One region of the Mesorhizobium sp. M1328 genome, then DNA from elsewhere that is predicted to be linked to it. Evidence: riboswitches for the same ligand, from Rfam matches in the RefSeq annotation. Region 1 holds a riboswitch; the other holds the start of a gene.
The links. Region 1 has a riboswitch for cobalamin ahead of NKH23_RS14975 (DUF1636 family protein). Riboswitches for the same ligand answer to the same signal wherever they lie in the genome.
Positions count from the first base shown of each region.

Region 1 (7,535 bases):
CGCGCCCGCACGACCCGGGATACGGCCTCGCCAACCGAGCGCGGCTTCGGCTTTTGCGGGTCCGTGGTGTCGAGCACGATCACGTCGGCGTTTTTGCCGAGCGTGGCAAGCGCTGCCGAAAAGCCGCCGATAAAGGCGACGTCGGCCGAGCCTTCGAGGATGTCGCGGCCGGGGTCGTCGCCGGTATGAACCAGAAGGTCGGCCTCAGCGATGCGGCCCTCAAAAGCGCCGGGCGCCGAAACGCCTTCGCCCTCGGAGCCGCCATAGGCGTGCGAGGTGGCGTCGAGGTAGGCGCGGCCGATCTCTTCGCGCGCGGCCCAGTCGCCGCTCGACAACAAATCCTCGACACCGGCGCCGTAGGTGCCGGGTGAGGTGCCGAAAATGCGCGGGCTGATCTTCCCGTCTGCACGCGTCCTCGCCGCCAGCGGGTTTTCGGAAGCGTCCTCGTCGCGGGCGGCGACGGTGTTGGCCGCGGCGTCGATCAGCGCGATCTGGGTCGGGAACATGTCGCGGAACAGGCCTGATATGCGCCATGTAACGTCGACGCGCGGGCGGCCGAGCGTTGCCGGCGGCAGCACCTCGATGCCGGTGATGCGGCCGGTGGCGGAATCCCATTGCGGCCGGCAGCCCATCAGCGCCAGGCCTTGCGCGATCTCCTCGCCGCCGGTGCGCAGCGAGGCCGAGCCCCAGAGGTCGATGACCAGCGAGCGCGGCCAGTCGCCATGCGATTGCATGTAGCTGCGCAAGACCTCGTCGGCGGCCGCCCTGCCGAGATCGAAGGATGTCGGCGTCGGCATGGTGCGCGGGTCGGCGGTGAACAGATTGCGGCCGGTCGGCAGCACATCGCGCCGGCCACGCGCTGGTGCACCGGCCGGACCGGCAGCGACATGTCGGCCGTCGAGGGCGGCAAGCAGTGCGGTTTTTTCAGCTGCTGCGCTTTGCCGCCGTACCGGATCAGCCTCGCCTTCCGGCGAGCGACCGTAGATATGCAGGCCGTCCTTGATGGCGAAATCCTTGAGATCGCAGAGCCAGGCGTCGACGCGGCGCAGCGCTTCGTCGGGAGCGTCGGTTTGGGCAACCCCGGCGTCCGAGGCGAGGCCAGTTTTTTGCGCGGTTTCGACGATCAGTCTCGCCAGGCGGTCGCGGCGGCGGCGGTCGAGCCCGTCGGCCTGGGCATATTCGTCGACCAGTCGTTCAAGCCTATGCTGGTTTTCGTCAAGCCCGGCGCCGGTCAGCGGCGGCGGCAGATGGCCAAGGGTGACGGCGGCAATGCGCCGCTTGGCCTGTGCTGCCTCGCCGGGGTTGGAGACGATGAACGGATAAATGACGGGCAGGGCGCCGGTGACGATTTCGGGAAAGCAGTTTTCGCTGAGCGCGACGGTCTTGCCGGGCAGCCATTCCAGCGTGCCGTGGGCGCCGACATGGACGATTGCATGGATGCCGAGCGACTTGCGCAGCCAAAGGCCAAAGGCGACCAGCGCATGGCGCGGCGGCAGCGTCGGGTCGTGATAGTCGGCGCGGCGGTCGGCTGAGCGCCCGCGGTCAGGGGCGAGTGCCACGGTGACGTTGCCGAAGGTGGCTGCGCGGAAGGGGAATTTTGCGGCGGCAGGCGCTTGAACACCCCCCTCTGTCCTGCCGGACATCTCCCCCTCAAGGGGGGAGATTGCGCTGTTGTCTCTGCTTTCGCCAATTACCGAGGGCGTTAAGGGAGAGCCGGCGGCGAAACCGCCGATCTCCCCCCTTGAGGGGGAGATGTCCGGCAGGACAGAGGGGGGTGCCTCGCACAAACTTGTGTCATCTTCCGCATTCCCCCATGCGGCCGTCACGGCAGCTATCGCCTCAGCAGGCAATTCCGCCGAGTACTTGAGATAGTCCTCAAACCCCAACCCTTCACCTCCACGCTCCAGCATCTCCAGCAACTTGCGCGGCGTTTGCGGAATCCCTTCAACGGCGTAGCCCTGTTCGCTGAGGTCATGCAGCATCGCCAGCACGCTGGACGGCACGTCGAGGCCAACCGCATAGCCGGTGCGGCCGGGGGCGCTCGGATAGTCGGGGATCAGGATGGCGAGCTTGCGTTCCGCGCGGGGCGTCCGCTGCAGGCGCACGAAGGCCTCGACACGGTTCGCCACTTGCGCCACGCGGTCGGGCTCAGGCCGGTTGGCGAAGGCGCGGAAGGCCAATGCGGGATCGGTTTCGCTTTCGCCCTTGAATGAAATAGCGCCGGCCAGGATGCGGCCGTCGAGCTCGGGCAGGACGACATGCATGGCAAGGTCGGCGGGCGCCAGGCCGCGCTGATTGGTTTGCCAGATGTCGCGGCGGGTGGTCGCGACGATGACCTGGAACACCGGTACGCCGGCGCGGTCGAACAGGGTTTCGACGCCGGGCTCGGCACCCGAGGCGAAAGCCGTCGCAGTGATGATGGCGGCAGGCTTGAGCGTTGCAAGCGCGGTTTCGACAAAGGCGAGCGATGCCGGGTCCTTGAGGCTGGAGACGAAGATAGGGACCGGCGCTATGCCGCGCGCAGTCAGCGCTTCGAAAAGCGCATCGATCGGCGCGACATCGGCGGCGAGCAGCATCGAGCGGTAGAACAGGATTGGCACGACGTCTCCCTCCCCCTCGAGGGGAGGGTGGCCCGAAGGGCCGGGTGGGGTCGTTGCGGCAGTGCTCGACGTTTTTTTCTGTCGGCGCGCTTCGGAGAGGACCCCACCCCCGGCCTGCGGCCGGACCCTCCCCTCGAGGGGGAGCGGGACGCCGCGTTCTGCGACCCCCAGTCCCGGCTCGTAAAATCCCGCCTTTGGCACGCTGACTGGTTCAGCGACCGCCACACCCGATCCGGCGAGACTTGCCAACCTCTGCACCAGCGCCGTCATATTCGCCGGTCCGCCCTCGCGGAAATAGCCAAGCAGGCCGTCCAACTCCTCGCGCGGCAGCGTCGAGCCTTCGATCAGCCGCAAATCCTCGTCGTGGCTCTCGCCCGGCAGCAGCGCCAGCTTGATACCGCGATTTCGCGCGACAACGGCGAGCTGATCGCAGCCATAGCGCCACCAGTCATAGCCGCCGAGGATGCGGACCAAAATGACCTTGGCGTGGCGGGCGACGCTGTCGATCCAGAGATCGACGGACATCGGATGGCGCAGGTCGCGCAAGGCGGCGAGCCGCATCGACGGCAGGCGGTCCGCATCTGCCTTCCACGCCGCCGCCAGCCCGGCCAGGTCGCTGTCGGTGAAGGACAGCGCCACGACATCCGCAGGCGTTTGCCTGAGATCGACAGGCTCGGCGAGATCGTCGAGCGAGGCGGATGTCGTGGTGAGGATGTGCATCGCGGCTCGTACCTGGGGTCAGCCGGCGAGGATACGCTCGATGGCCGGGCGGTTCAGCCCTTTCAGGCCGATGACAACGAGGCGCGAGCGGCGATCGTCTTCAGCGGTCCAGGCGCGATCGTAATAGTGGTTGACGCGCGGACCGACGGCCTGCAGCAGGAGCCGCATCGGCTTGCCGCCGACTTCGACGAAACCCTTGACGCGCAACACGTTTTCCTCCTCCGCAGCCGTGGCGACGCGTTGTGCCAGTTCGTCCGGGTTGGACACGGACGCAATGTCGATGACGAACGAGTCAAAGTCGTCGTGTTCGTGGTCGAGCTCGTCGTCGTGATGGGTCTTGCGGTTCTCGATGTCGTCCTCGACGGCAAGGCCGAGGCCGAGCAGCACCGACGGATCGACCTTGCCTTGCGAAGTCGGCACGATCTTCACCGCCCGGCCAACATGCTTGCCGATGACGGCATTGGCGCGGGCCGCGCCGTCTGCATTCAGCAGGTCGCTCTTCGACAGGATGATCAGGTCGGCGCAGGCGAGCTGGTCCTCGAATACTTCCTCGACCGGATCGTCGTGGTCGAGCGTCTCGTCCTGTGCGCGCTGCGCCTGCAGGGCGTCCATGTCGTTGGCGACGCGGCCATCAGCCAGCGCCGGTCCGTCGACCACGGCGATGACGCCGTCCACCGTGACGCGGCTTTTCACCGACGGCCACTGGAAGGCCTGGACAAGCGGCTTGGGCAAAGCGAGGCCGGATGTCTCGATCAGGATGTGGTCGACCCTCGGCGTCAGCGACAGGATCTGGTCGAGCGCCGGAACGAAATCGTCGGCGACGGTGCAGCAGATGCAGCCATTGGCCAGCTCGACGATGTTTTCCTCGGGGCAGGTGTCCGTGCCGCAGCCCTTGAGGATCTCGCCGTCGATGCCGATGTCGCCGAACTCGTTGACGATAATGGCTAGCCGCTTGCCTTTGGCGCTTTCGAGCAAATGGCGGATCAGCGTCGTCTTGCCCGCGCCGAGAAAGCCGGTGACTACAGTGCAGGGAACGCGCGAAATGGAGGCAGCGGTCATATCAGGTCCTTCAAAAGGTCAAGGGGAGGGATGCGGGCAACCAGGCCGCGCTTCAGGCAATCGGGACGGCCGCGCCATGGAATGAGCCCATCCGTCGAGGTGGCGAACAGCTTTGCGCCGGTCACGAGATCGGCGCCGCTGGTCGCGGTCAGGTCGCCGAAGACGTAACTCCAGCAGCCGTCGCGCAGTATGGCGGCGCTGAGCCGGCGCTTGCAATTACCGAGGCATTCGACGGTGTGGATTTTAATGTTTTCGCAGGAAGCGGCGCGGCGCGTGTCCTCGGCGAGCAGTTCGCCGGCGCGCGGACGAGCGTCCGAACCGGTCTCGTCACGGCAGGACGAGCAGACGATGACGGTAACGCCGGCCGGGGAATCACCATGGCCGGACAATAAATCCGCTGTCTCAGCCGGAAAACTGCTGTCGCGTTCCAAATCAGGCTCCTTGCCCGGAAAACCCGCCAGGCGATCGGATTCTTATGTCCTAGACGGCAGGTCTCCTGGCTCGCGGGTCATCGCCTGGGTGCCGCCTTCCCGGGAATATCCCAGTGGTTTTCGGCCTTGGCTCGTCGCTTACAGTTGCGGGGACAGCCGCGGATTTGAAATCGAGATTTCGCACCGCATTCCCTCTTGGCCCTTGCCGTTGCGGGCAGGGGACCGTCTGGAATGGATTTAGGCTTTTGCAGGCGGTGGTGTCAACGCACGGCTACGACACTGCAATGTCGGCCAAAGGCTGTCATGTCCCGCCTTCCGGCAGTGCCAGGATAACTTGCCGGATTGCTTGATAGCCATCGCCATAGTCCCAATCATGACTGATCGCCAGATTTTGACCTTCTTGCCAAACCGCGTTGTCCAGAAGGACTTCGCCACTAATAAGCGTGCCGTTCAAGCCTGCCAGAAAGGTCCGTACAAAATGGCCTCCGGGGGGTACCGAAGCTGTGAACAGCTTTTCCAGCTTGGCATAGAATGCTGGATAGCCTCGGCTTAGCGAGCATAGCTCGGTAGTGGCTTGGGAAATGACGGGTCCGCCATAGATTTTCCAACGGGCATTGTTGCGCCAGATGTTCCAACGGGCGCTGCTTCGCTGCCAAATCTCTACCTCGGCCTGTATGTCGTCGCAGACATGATCAGCCAGCCCCTCAATGGCGACGTGGAAAACACCACGGATAAATTTTTCAAACGCCTGATTCAATTCTTGTTCGCGCGTGTCGCCGAAGCCAGCAAATGATTCAATGACCGGCTGAACATCAAGCAGCGGAGAGAATATGTAGATTTCAAGAACGAGCCGACCGTTAGAACCCGTCTCGAACACCTCAGCCTCAAACCGAAGTTGCCTCGACTGGAGCGTGACGTCCTGCTCTCTACGTATTGCATCTATTCCATGTGCAATCAGCGCACCATGGATCATGTCGAGCACTTCGTGCGATGCCATTACAAACCTACCAGGTTTCTTGGAGCGTCTATGACAGACGCTGTGGGGGTTGGCCATCTTTCTGACTGGCCAGCGCCGGCCCAAGATCACCGGCAGCTGTCACCTCGATGCGCTCAAGCCCGAGCCAGCCCTGCATCTGCTTCAATTCTTTGAAAAGCTCGGCAGCGGTTTGTGGCGGGGCGCCGGGCTCCGCATAGGCGGCATGGACGCGCAACACGCCGGCCGGGCGGTCGGCCCTGAGGTCGACGCGCCCGACGATGCTGTCGCCGAGCAGGAACGGCAGCACATAATAGCCATACTGGCGTTTTTCGGCCGGCGTGTAGATCTCGATGCGATAGCGGAAGTCGAACAGCCTTTCCGTGCGCGACCGCTCGAAGACGACAGGATCGAACGGCGCGAGCAAGGCGCGCGCCTCGATCCTGCGCGGCAAGCGGGCGTCCTTGTGGAGATAGGCTGCTTTGCTCCAGCCTTCGACGCTCACCGGCAACAGCTCGCCGGCCTCGACCAGCTCCTCGATGCGACCCTTGATATCGGCGGGCGAGAGGCGGAAATAGTCGCGCAGATCGCCTGCCGTGGCGACGCCGTGGGCGCGGGCGGAGATACGCAGCAATTCGCGGTGGGCGTCCTCGGAGGATGGCACTGGCAAAGCGAGTACCGCTGGCGGCAGTACGCGCTCCGGCAGATCGTAGAACCGCTCGAAGCCGCGGCGATACGCGGTGGTGATGCGGCCGGCCCAGAACAGCCATTCGAAGGCATGCTTGGCATGGCTCCAGCCCCACCAGCCGCCCGAACCCTTCTGGCCTTCGAAAGCCGAAGCCGCGATCGGGCCTCGTTCGGCGACCTCGCGATAGATGTCTTCGATATAGGCGGCGTGCTCGCGGCCCCATTTGGCCAGTCCGCTGTACATTTCGTCGCCGCGCTCGGCCCGCTGCATGCGCCAGCGCATCAGCGGATAGGTCTCGACCGGCAAGAAGGAGGCTTCGTGCGCCCAATATTCGAAGACCATGCGCTTGCGCGTTGCGGCGGCGGCGTCGAGCAGCGCAAGCTTGTAGGGGCCAAGCCGCGAATAGAGCGGCATATAGTGGGCGCGCACCACGGCGCTGACGGAATCGATCTGCAGCAGGCCGGTACGGGCAAGCACCCGGGCCAGATGCCTGCGGTCGGGCGTACCGGCGGGGCGGGGGTCATTGAATCCCTGTGCCGCCAGCGCGATGCGACGGGCCATGCGAAGCGAGATTTTTTCTTTCATCAAGGGGTATCCTGATGATGTTGGACACAGCAGAGAATCTGCGATTTCCGTGCCATGCTAGCAGGGTTTTGGCGGCATCCATGTCAGGAGAGAAAAGTGGAGTAGAAAGTGAAGGAAATCAAACAGGAGCGGATCGGACCAGTTTTCCCGGATATGCCGTCCAGCACCGCGATTTGAACAAGGTTTGACTTGCTTCGCCGAAAGCGCTGCGCTAACCCTCGCCGCGTTGCAGCATAGAGCCCCTTAAAACGGTTCAGTGGTTAAACTGTCACGCTTCCGCAAGTGGGTCCGGTGCTGTAATCAGAGTGGATTGGCCGCCAACGGAAACTGCAGCATGAACGCACTTTTAGGTTCGTACCTGCCCATAGTCCTGTTCATCGGCGTGGCGCTGGTGGTCGGGCTGGCGCTGCTCGCCGCACCCTTCCTGGTGGCCTACCGCAACCCCGATCCGGAAAAGCTTTCGGCCTATGAGTGCGGCT
Region 1 is NZ_JAMYLO010000006.1:192,852-200,386, forward strand. It holds gene NKH23_RS14965 (cobaltochelatase subunit CobN) at 1-3,320, opposite strand, end outside; gene cobW (cobalamin biosynthesis protein CobW) at 3,339-4,379, opposite strand; gene NKH23_RS14975 (DUF1636 family protein) at 4,376-4,810, opposite strand; cobalamin riboswitch at 4,849-5,052, opposite strand; gene NKH23_RS14980 (DUF6348 family protein) at 5,112-5,807, opposite strand; gene NKH23_RS14985 (winged helix-turn-helix domain-containing protein) at 5,836-7,056, opposite strand; gene NKH23_RS14990 (NADH-quinone oxidoreductase subunit A) at 7,391-7,535, shown strand, end outside.

Region 2 (7,535 bases), on a different contig from region 1:
ATCGTCTTTGCCAACAGCCACGAGATCAAGTCGCTCTACCAGACCGCGTCATTCGACGAAGCGCTGGCGCGGATCCGCAAGGACTGCAAGATCGCCGCCGTCACCCGCTCGGAAAAGGGCTCGGTGATCGTGCGCGGCGACGAGACCGTGACCATCAATGCGACCAAGATCCGCGAGCTGGTCGACACCACCGGCGCCGGCGACCTCTACGCCGCCGGCTTCCTCTACGGCTACACGCAAGGCCGCAGCCTGAAGCAGTGCGGCGATCTCGGCTCGCTAGCGGCCGGGCTGGTCATCCAGCAGATCGGCCCAAGGCCAAGGCAGAATCTGCGCCGAGAGGCCGAGCAGGCGGTATTGCTGTAGGTGGGGAGCCAAGAACCAGCTGCCCACCCTTCTTAATCCAGCCCGAGCCTTTTCTTCAGTTCCGCATTCTCCTTGCGGAGACGATCGGCAAGCAGGCTCTTTAGCCGCTTGTTTTCTTCCTCGAGCGCGACGAGATCCTTCAGCCCGTCACTGTCCGCCGCCGGCGCCGCCGCCTTCTTCCAAAGATAATATGTCTGTTCCGAGATGCCGGCTTGCTTCACCGCACTCTTGAGAGTAGCGCCGCCGGCGATCGAGGTCTCGATCTGCGCCAGCTTCTGGGCACGATCCTTCGCGGAGTAGCTCTTTCGGCCTGTTCGCGCTGACGGCGGTGCTTCAGTGGCCGCGGATATCGGCTTGGCGCCGTTCTTGCGGGCAGGCGAGCTCGCCTCAGCTTCTGGCTTCCTCGACCGCCGCGCTCTCGCCTTCGGTTTTGGCGTTTCCGTTTTGTCTGCCGGTTCGCTAACTACTGCTGACTCGGTTTCCAGAGGATTGGCCATGAAATGCTCCACTCGCGGTTCGTGCAAAGGTTCAGCATCAAGGACCACTACAGTAGAGTCAACAAGCTGACGATTTAACGGCTCGACTTCCTTTGTTGTCTCGGCCATCGCCGCGGCGATGTCGAAATTGCCCCAGATGGAACGTGCGGATTTTTGATGATTGCGCTTTTGTTTGACTTCCACGGTGAATGGTCGCGTCTGCCGCCTCATAGTTCCTTCCTGAATAGGAGAATGAAGTCGCCGCTCGAATTTTTGGCGCTTCCTGCTTAGCGCGGAGCATTATCGTATAGCCGCTCAACGGGCAAGTGATGCCGGTTCGATGGCTGACCCATCTGGGGGATTTGAGCGGCTTCGCGCGTCCTGCGCATGCCTGTAAGGCCGGCAAGTTTTCTGGGTTAGCAGGCGCGCACTGTGGCAGCTTGGCTTGTACGGCGAGGCCATGGTTGAGTGAGGCGAAACAAATCCAGCCCCGCGGTCAATCCCGAGGCTTCCAACAATGGCGAAGAGAACATCTTCACTCGTTCCTTTTGAGCACAAGACCTTCCGTTCGCTATGGTCGGCTGCACTCATTTCGAACCTTGGCACCCTAGTGGAAGGTGCGGCGGCAGCTTGGCTGATGACGAGCATCGCCACCTCCCATGGAATGGTGGCGCTCGTCCAGTCATCGACCACCCTCCCCTACATGATCTTCTCGCTCGCGGCGGGAGCGCTCGCGGACAAGTTTGACCGTCGCCGGATCATGTTGACTGCGCAACTGCTGATGGTCTGCGTATCCGCCTTCCTGGCGTTCCTGACCTATGCGGGGAACGACACCCTGGACCCTTCTGGGTCTCACCTTCCTAATCGGCTGTGGTTCGGCATTGCACGATCCCTCTTGGCAAGCCTCCATGGGAGATATCCTGCCTCGCGAACACCTGCCAAGCGGGGTTGCGCTCAACGGCATGAGCTACAATCTCATGCGCAGCATCGGGCCGGCGATTGGCGGCATAATCGTGGCCACAGCCGGTGCGGCCTTCGCGTTCCTCTTCAACGTCCTTTGCTACTTCGCTCTGAGCTGCGCTGTTGCGATGGAAAGCCGAACGGGCACGACAAGCGCTGCCGCGGGAGGCTTTCGGCAGTGCGATGGCGGCGGGCTTCCGTTACGTGCTCTTGTCGCCGAACCTTCTCAAGGTGATGTGCCGGAGTTTCATTTTCGGCCTCACCGCCGTTGTCATTTTGGCTCTCCTGCCGTTGGTCGCTCGCGAACAGATCAAAGGGACCGCAGTCACCTACGGCGTGATGCTCGGCTTCTTCGGCCTGGGAGCGATTTGCGGCGCGCTCCTCATCGGGCGGGTCCGAGAAGTTCTCTCCAACGAATGGGTCATTCGCGGTGCGTTCTTTGTATTGGCGATCAGCTGCTTCTTTCGGGCATGGAGCGAGCACGTTGGGCTGAGCTGTCTCAACCTCATGCCAGCCGGTGCGGCCTGGATTCAATCATTCTCGCTGTTTAACGTCACAGTGCAGCTTTCGGCGCCGCGGTGGGTGGTTGGACGCGCCCTCTCTCTATCAGACGGCCACATACGGCGGCATGGCGGCGGGAAGCTGGCTTTGGGGCGAACTGGCGGATGTCCAAGGTGTTTCGGGAGCCTTGCTCGTCCGCCAGCTGGTTCTTGTGATTGGGGGACTGATGGGCATCCTTCTGCCTCAGCCGGATTTTGAAACGCTCAATCTGGATCCGACCAACAAGTTCAGCGAACCGACGCTGCAACTTGACCTGCGGCCACGAAGCGGTCCGATCATGGTGATGGTCGACTATCGTGTCGATCAGAGAGATCCAGACTCGCCCACAATAATTATCTGAATTTCAGCAGTAATTTTTGATCGCCCATTCGTGCTGTGTACCAGCCCTGTGTCTTGCGCAAGTGGTCACGAACGGCTGCCGGAGCCTCGAAGACGCCCTAAAAACACATGCTGCGATTTTTGAACACGCTTGACGTGTTAGATTAATTCATCCACAATGCGTGTGTTGAACACGCGAGGTGAGTTATGAACATGAGAGAGCTTAGGGTTCGACTGGGCATGACTCAAAAAGATTTGGCAGAGCAGATGGCAACGACGCAACAGACTGTGGCCCGTTGGGAAACAGGCAAAACGCAGTTGAACGTCGAGCAGATCAAGGACCTTTGTCTCACGTTGAAATGCACGGTCGAGGAGCTGTTGGGCTGGAAGATTGATGTCGAGGAGTGGCGCACGAGCCCGTTTGCAATTGCCGATGCCGAAACGCGATACGGCACGCTCAGAATCAAGACGACTGTTGGCAGCCGCCAATATCCTATCGATGAAAAGGCGCGTGAATCGATTTTACGTCAGTTGAAGGAACTTCATAATCTTCGTAGAAATAACACAAGCAGGCCATGGCTGTATTGTTGGAGCCTTGACAACAAAATACTCTTGATAAATCCGCAATATGTCCGCACCATTGAGCTTATCGGTGACGATGTAGAGGAGATGCCAGAGTATTATCATCCAGAAATCTATCGGGCTTTGGATGACTGGGATAAGGGTGAGGTTTCAGGAAAGCTGAAGAAAGAATGCGATGCCATCATCGCAGAGATGGGTGATCAGGAAGCCGTGCGCATGGCCTCCTATGTTCGCGTCACATATGACGACGGAGAAGATGAGTGGAACTTCTTGGATGAAGAAACCGCTACGACTTTCTTCGGATTGGAAGCTGCGACCTTCGACGTTCCCCAGTGTAGTTTCGCCGAAGTGGAGGAAGAAGGTTACTACCGAGCGCGATACGCCAACCTTGATCGCGTCGCGGTGATGGAGGTTCCAAGCGACCGTTATCACAGATTGACCGCGCCCGAGGAAGCTTAGAACCATCCACGAAGGGCGCATGTTACATCTCGACCTTGCGTGGTGCGTTTTCAGTACGAGATGACGTTAAGCGTAGGTAGTGGCAGGTAAGAGTGCTCGACCAGAAGCTCAACTGCCTCCTCAATATCGCTGCCGATGTGCGGCAGGACACGTCCACGGGAGCGTGGATAGGCGTGAAGTTCCTGCACTCCACGGTCCGCTCTCCCATCGCCGGTGTGTGCCCGACGCCATCTTGTGGACGAGCTTGGCCGCCTGCACCCGGTTGTATTCCGGCTTGCGGTCCGCCTGGGCGGTCCGCCGCGATGGCTATCTCCATGTCAATCGGCGCCGAACTTTGACTGCCCGCTGCTTTCGATGAATTTGGCGAGGTCCCGCGCATAATCACTCTTGGTCTTCTCCTTGAGGCCCTGTGTCGCGAACTTGTGGTCCAGCAGGGCAAACAGGTCCAAGTCCCCTTCCGCCTGTGGCGCTGGCTTGCCCTCACCGCCCTCGGCTTCCCAATTGGGGACCGCTTCTGCGCGCTGCACCGTGGCGATTGTCCGCCCAAGACGCATCACAAGATCGAACGCCAAACCGTGCGCGTGCACGACGATTTGCCGCTCAGGCCTCATTTGGACAGGACTTGAGCTGGCCCGGTGGTTTGAGCCGGGTTACCTTGAGCCGGTGGGCTGCGAACAAGCAGTTCGAGGCATTGGCCTCGATCACTTCGCAACACGCCGCGGCGCCTGGCCTCGGTGTGCTCCCCCCGAAATCGTTGTGTCATATCACCGAGGGCATCACGGCCAACAGCTTCCACATGGGCAACAGCCTCGCCATTGAGCCGAATGTGGTCGCGAGCAGATCACCAACGAAGCGGTCGGAACCTCGGAGCCGAAGTTCGACGCCGAGGTGGTTCGCATGATGCGCTAAGCAGCACCACGGCGCTTGCCGGTATGTTTGCTGCCGGCAGCCGACGAACTCCTATCCTCCTGGACAAGGGCGCCGTGCGTCATTGCTTTGATTTACCGGCCGCTCAAGGCTTCCACAGTTTTCGCTTTCGAGGCGACCTTTGGAACATGCCAACGGAAATTTAACATAACGACATAAACATTTCTTTATGCGGCGTTGACAAAGAAGCGAACTGCTGTAATTGTCTCCCGCGTCGTGGTTCTCCGTACGGCGCTGCCGCAGCGGAGCTAAGAGGGAAGCCGGTGCGATGCCGGCGCTGCCCCCGCAACTGTTAGCGGCGAGCCAACCCCACTGATGTCACTGAGGCGAATAGCCTTGGGAAGACGGGTAGAGGCTATGACCCCGCGAGCCAGGAGACCTGCCACGGCGAATTACGTCCACGGGCGGGGTGTCTCGGTGGCCGCTGCAGCCTGGCGTTCGTGCCGGCCTGCTAGCGCCTTCCTTGTCACCGACGCCCCAACCATCGGGGTCTGGCATGACTGTCTCTCAGCAAATTCCTGTAGCAACGCTCGGCGTGCCCCGCTTCGGTCGTCGGCGAGAACTGAAATTCGCGCTTGAAAGCTACTGGTCCGGAAAATCGTCCGCTGCCGACCTTCTCACGACCGCGAAGGCGCTCCGTGCCGCTAGCTGGGAGGAGCAGCACGATCGCGGCGTGTCGAAAATCCCGTCGAACGACTTCTCGCTCTACGACCATGTGCTCGACACCGCAGCCATGGTCGGCGCCGTTCCATCCCGTTACGGCTGGAATAGCGGCGAGGTTCCACTTGACATCTACTTCGCAATGGCGCGGGGCAACCAGGGTCAGACGGAGGATTGTCGACACGCTGGTCACCAGCAGGCGGCTCATCGGTCTGATGTAACCGCGATGGAAATGACCAAGTGGTTTGACACCAACTATCACTACATTGTGCCGGAACTCAACGATGATCAGACGTTCGCCCTCTCGTCGACGAAACCGGTCGATTACTTCATCGAGGCTAAAGCTCTCGGCGTTCACACACGCCCAGTCATCCTTGGACCGATCACCTTCCTCAAGCTGGCGAAATCGCCTGCCGAAGGATTCGATCCCATCGCGCTCCTGCCGCGGCTGCTGCCCGTCTACGAGCAACTCCTGCAGAGGCTGAAGCTGTCTGGAGCCGACTGGGTGCAGATCGATGAGCCAGCGCTTGTCCTCGATCTGAACCCGAACGAACGAGCTGCGTTCGAATTCGCCTATGGCCAGCTGTCGAAAGCCGCGCCCGAGCTGAAGATCATGCTGGCTACCTATTTCGGGCCGCTGGGAGACAATCTCGAAACCGCGGTTTCTCTGCCCCTGGCCGGGCTGCATATTGATCTCGTGCGCGCTCCCGAGCAGCTGGAAACGGTGGGTCGGCTCGCACCGAAGGATCTGGTGCTCTCGCTTGGCTTGATCGATGGCCGCAACGTCTGGCGTGCGAACCTGCCCGCCATTCTCGACCGCATCAAACCGATCGTCGCCGGCTGGCCCTTGGACCGCGTCGAGATCGCGCCTTCTTGCTCGATGCTGCATGTGCCGATCGACCTCCGCATGGAGACGGAACTCGACGCGGACATCAGGTCGTGGCTCGCCTTCGCGGCCCAGAAGACCGACGAGTTGGTGTTGCTTGCCCGGGCCCTGTCCCAAGGCAGGGATGCGGTGGCAGGCGCGTTGAAAGCGTCTGCCGAGGCCGCCGCCACTCGCGTGACATCCACGAAGATCCATGACCCGCTGGTTGAGGGGCGGATCGCCAGCATTGACGACAGCATGAAGCGACGAGAGAGCGCTTTTGCCGAGCGCTCCAGAGTCCAGGCCGGCACGCTCGGGCTGCCGCCGTTCCCGACGACGACCATCGGGTCCTTCCCGCAGACGCCGCAGGTACGCAGGGCGCGGGCCGCTCATGCGAAGGGCCAGCTGAGCTATGTCGACTACGAGACCTTCCTGAAGAAGGAGATCGAGGCTGCAATTCGCTGGCAGGAAGAGATCGGGCTGGATGTGCTGGTGCACGGTGAGTTCGAACGAAACGACATGGTACAGCATTTCGGCGAGCAGCTGTCCGGCTTCGCCTTCACCCAGCATGCCTGGGTGCAGAGCTATGGGTCGCGTTACGTGCGCCCCCCCATCATCTTCGGCGACGTATCGAGGCCCAAGCCGATGACGCTGCGCTGGTGGCAATTCGCCCAGTCGCTTACGGAAAACCCTGTGAAGGGAATGCTCACAGGCCCGGTGACCATTCTCAACTGGTCTTTTGTTCGCGACGACGTACCCCGCTCCGAAGCATGCCGCCAGATCGCGCTCGCCATCCGCGACGAGGTGACGGATCTCGAATGGTCCGGCGCAAGGATGATCCAGATCGATGAGGCCGCGTTTCGCGAAGGATTGCCACTGCGCCAGTCTGACTGGAACGACTATCTCGACTGGGCTGTCGAATGCTTCCGGATCGCTTCAACGGGTGTAAAGGACGCGACTCAAATCCATACCCACATGTGCTACTCGGAGTTCAACGAGATCATCGACGCGATCGCTGAAATGGATGCGGATGTCATTTCGATTGAGACATCGCGCTCGAAGATGGAACTGCTGGACGCCTTCACGAGCTCCAAATATCCGAACGAAATCGGTCCCGGAGTCTACGACATTCACTCACCACGCGTCCCGGAAGTCGGCGAGATTTCGGATCTCGTCATGCTTGCCCGCGAGCGACTGTCGGATTCCCAACTGTGGGTAAACCCGGACTGTGGCCTCAAAACACGCAAATGGGAGGAGGTCCGCCCTGCCCTGATGAACATGGTCGATGCAGCACGTGCGCTCCGGTAGAAAGTGTAGGCCGGAGGGTTTCCTGGTTGCTCACCATGTGGTGAGTGACCGGCTGC
Region 2 is NZ_JAMYLO010000021.1:63,134-70,668, forward strand. It holds gene NKH23_RS27855 (adenosine kinase) at 1-363, shown strand, start outside; gene NKH23_RS27860 (transposase) at 396-1,070, opposite strand; partial or broken gene NKH23_RS27865 (MFS transporter) at 1,357-2,673, shown strand; gene NKH23_RS27870 (helix-turn-helix transcriptional regulator) at 2,886-3,719, shown strand; gene NKH23_RS27875 (hypothetical protein) at 4,037-4,291, opposite strand; cobalamin riboswitch at 4,847-5,047, shown strand; gene metE (5-methyltetrahydropteroyltriglutamate--homocysteine S-methyltransferase) at 5,143-7,479, shown strand.
Region 2: it holds a riboswitch for cobalamin, as region 1 does, so the genes downstream of both, metE (5-methyltetrahydropteroyltriglutamate--homocysteine S-methyltransferase) here and NKH23_RS14975 (DUF1636 family protein) in region 1, are expected to answer to the same signal.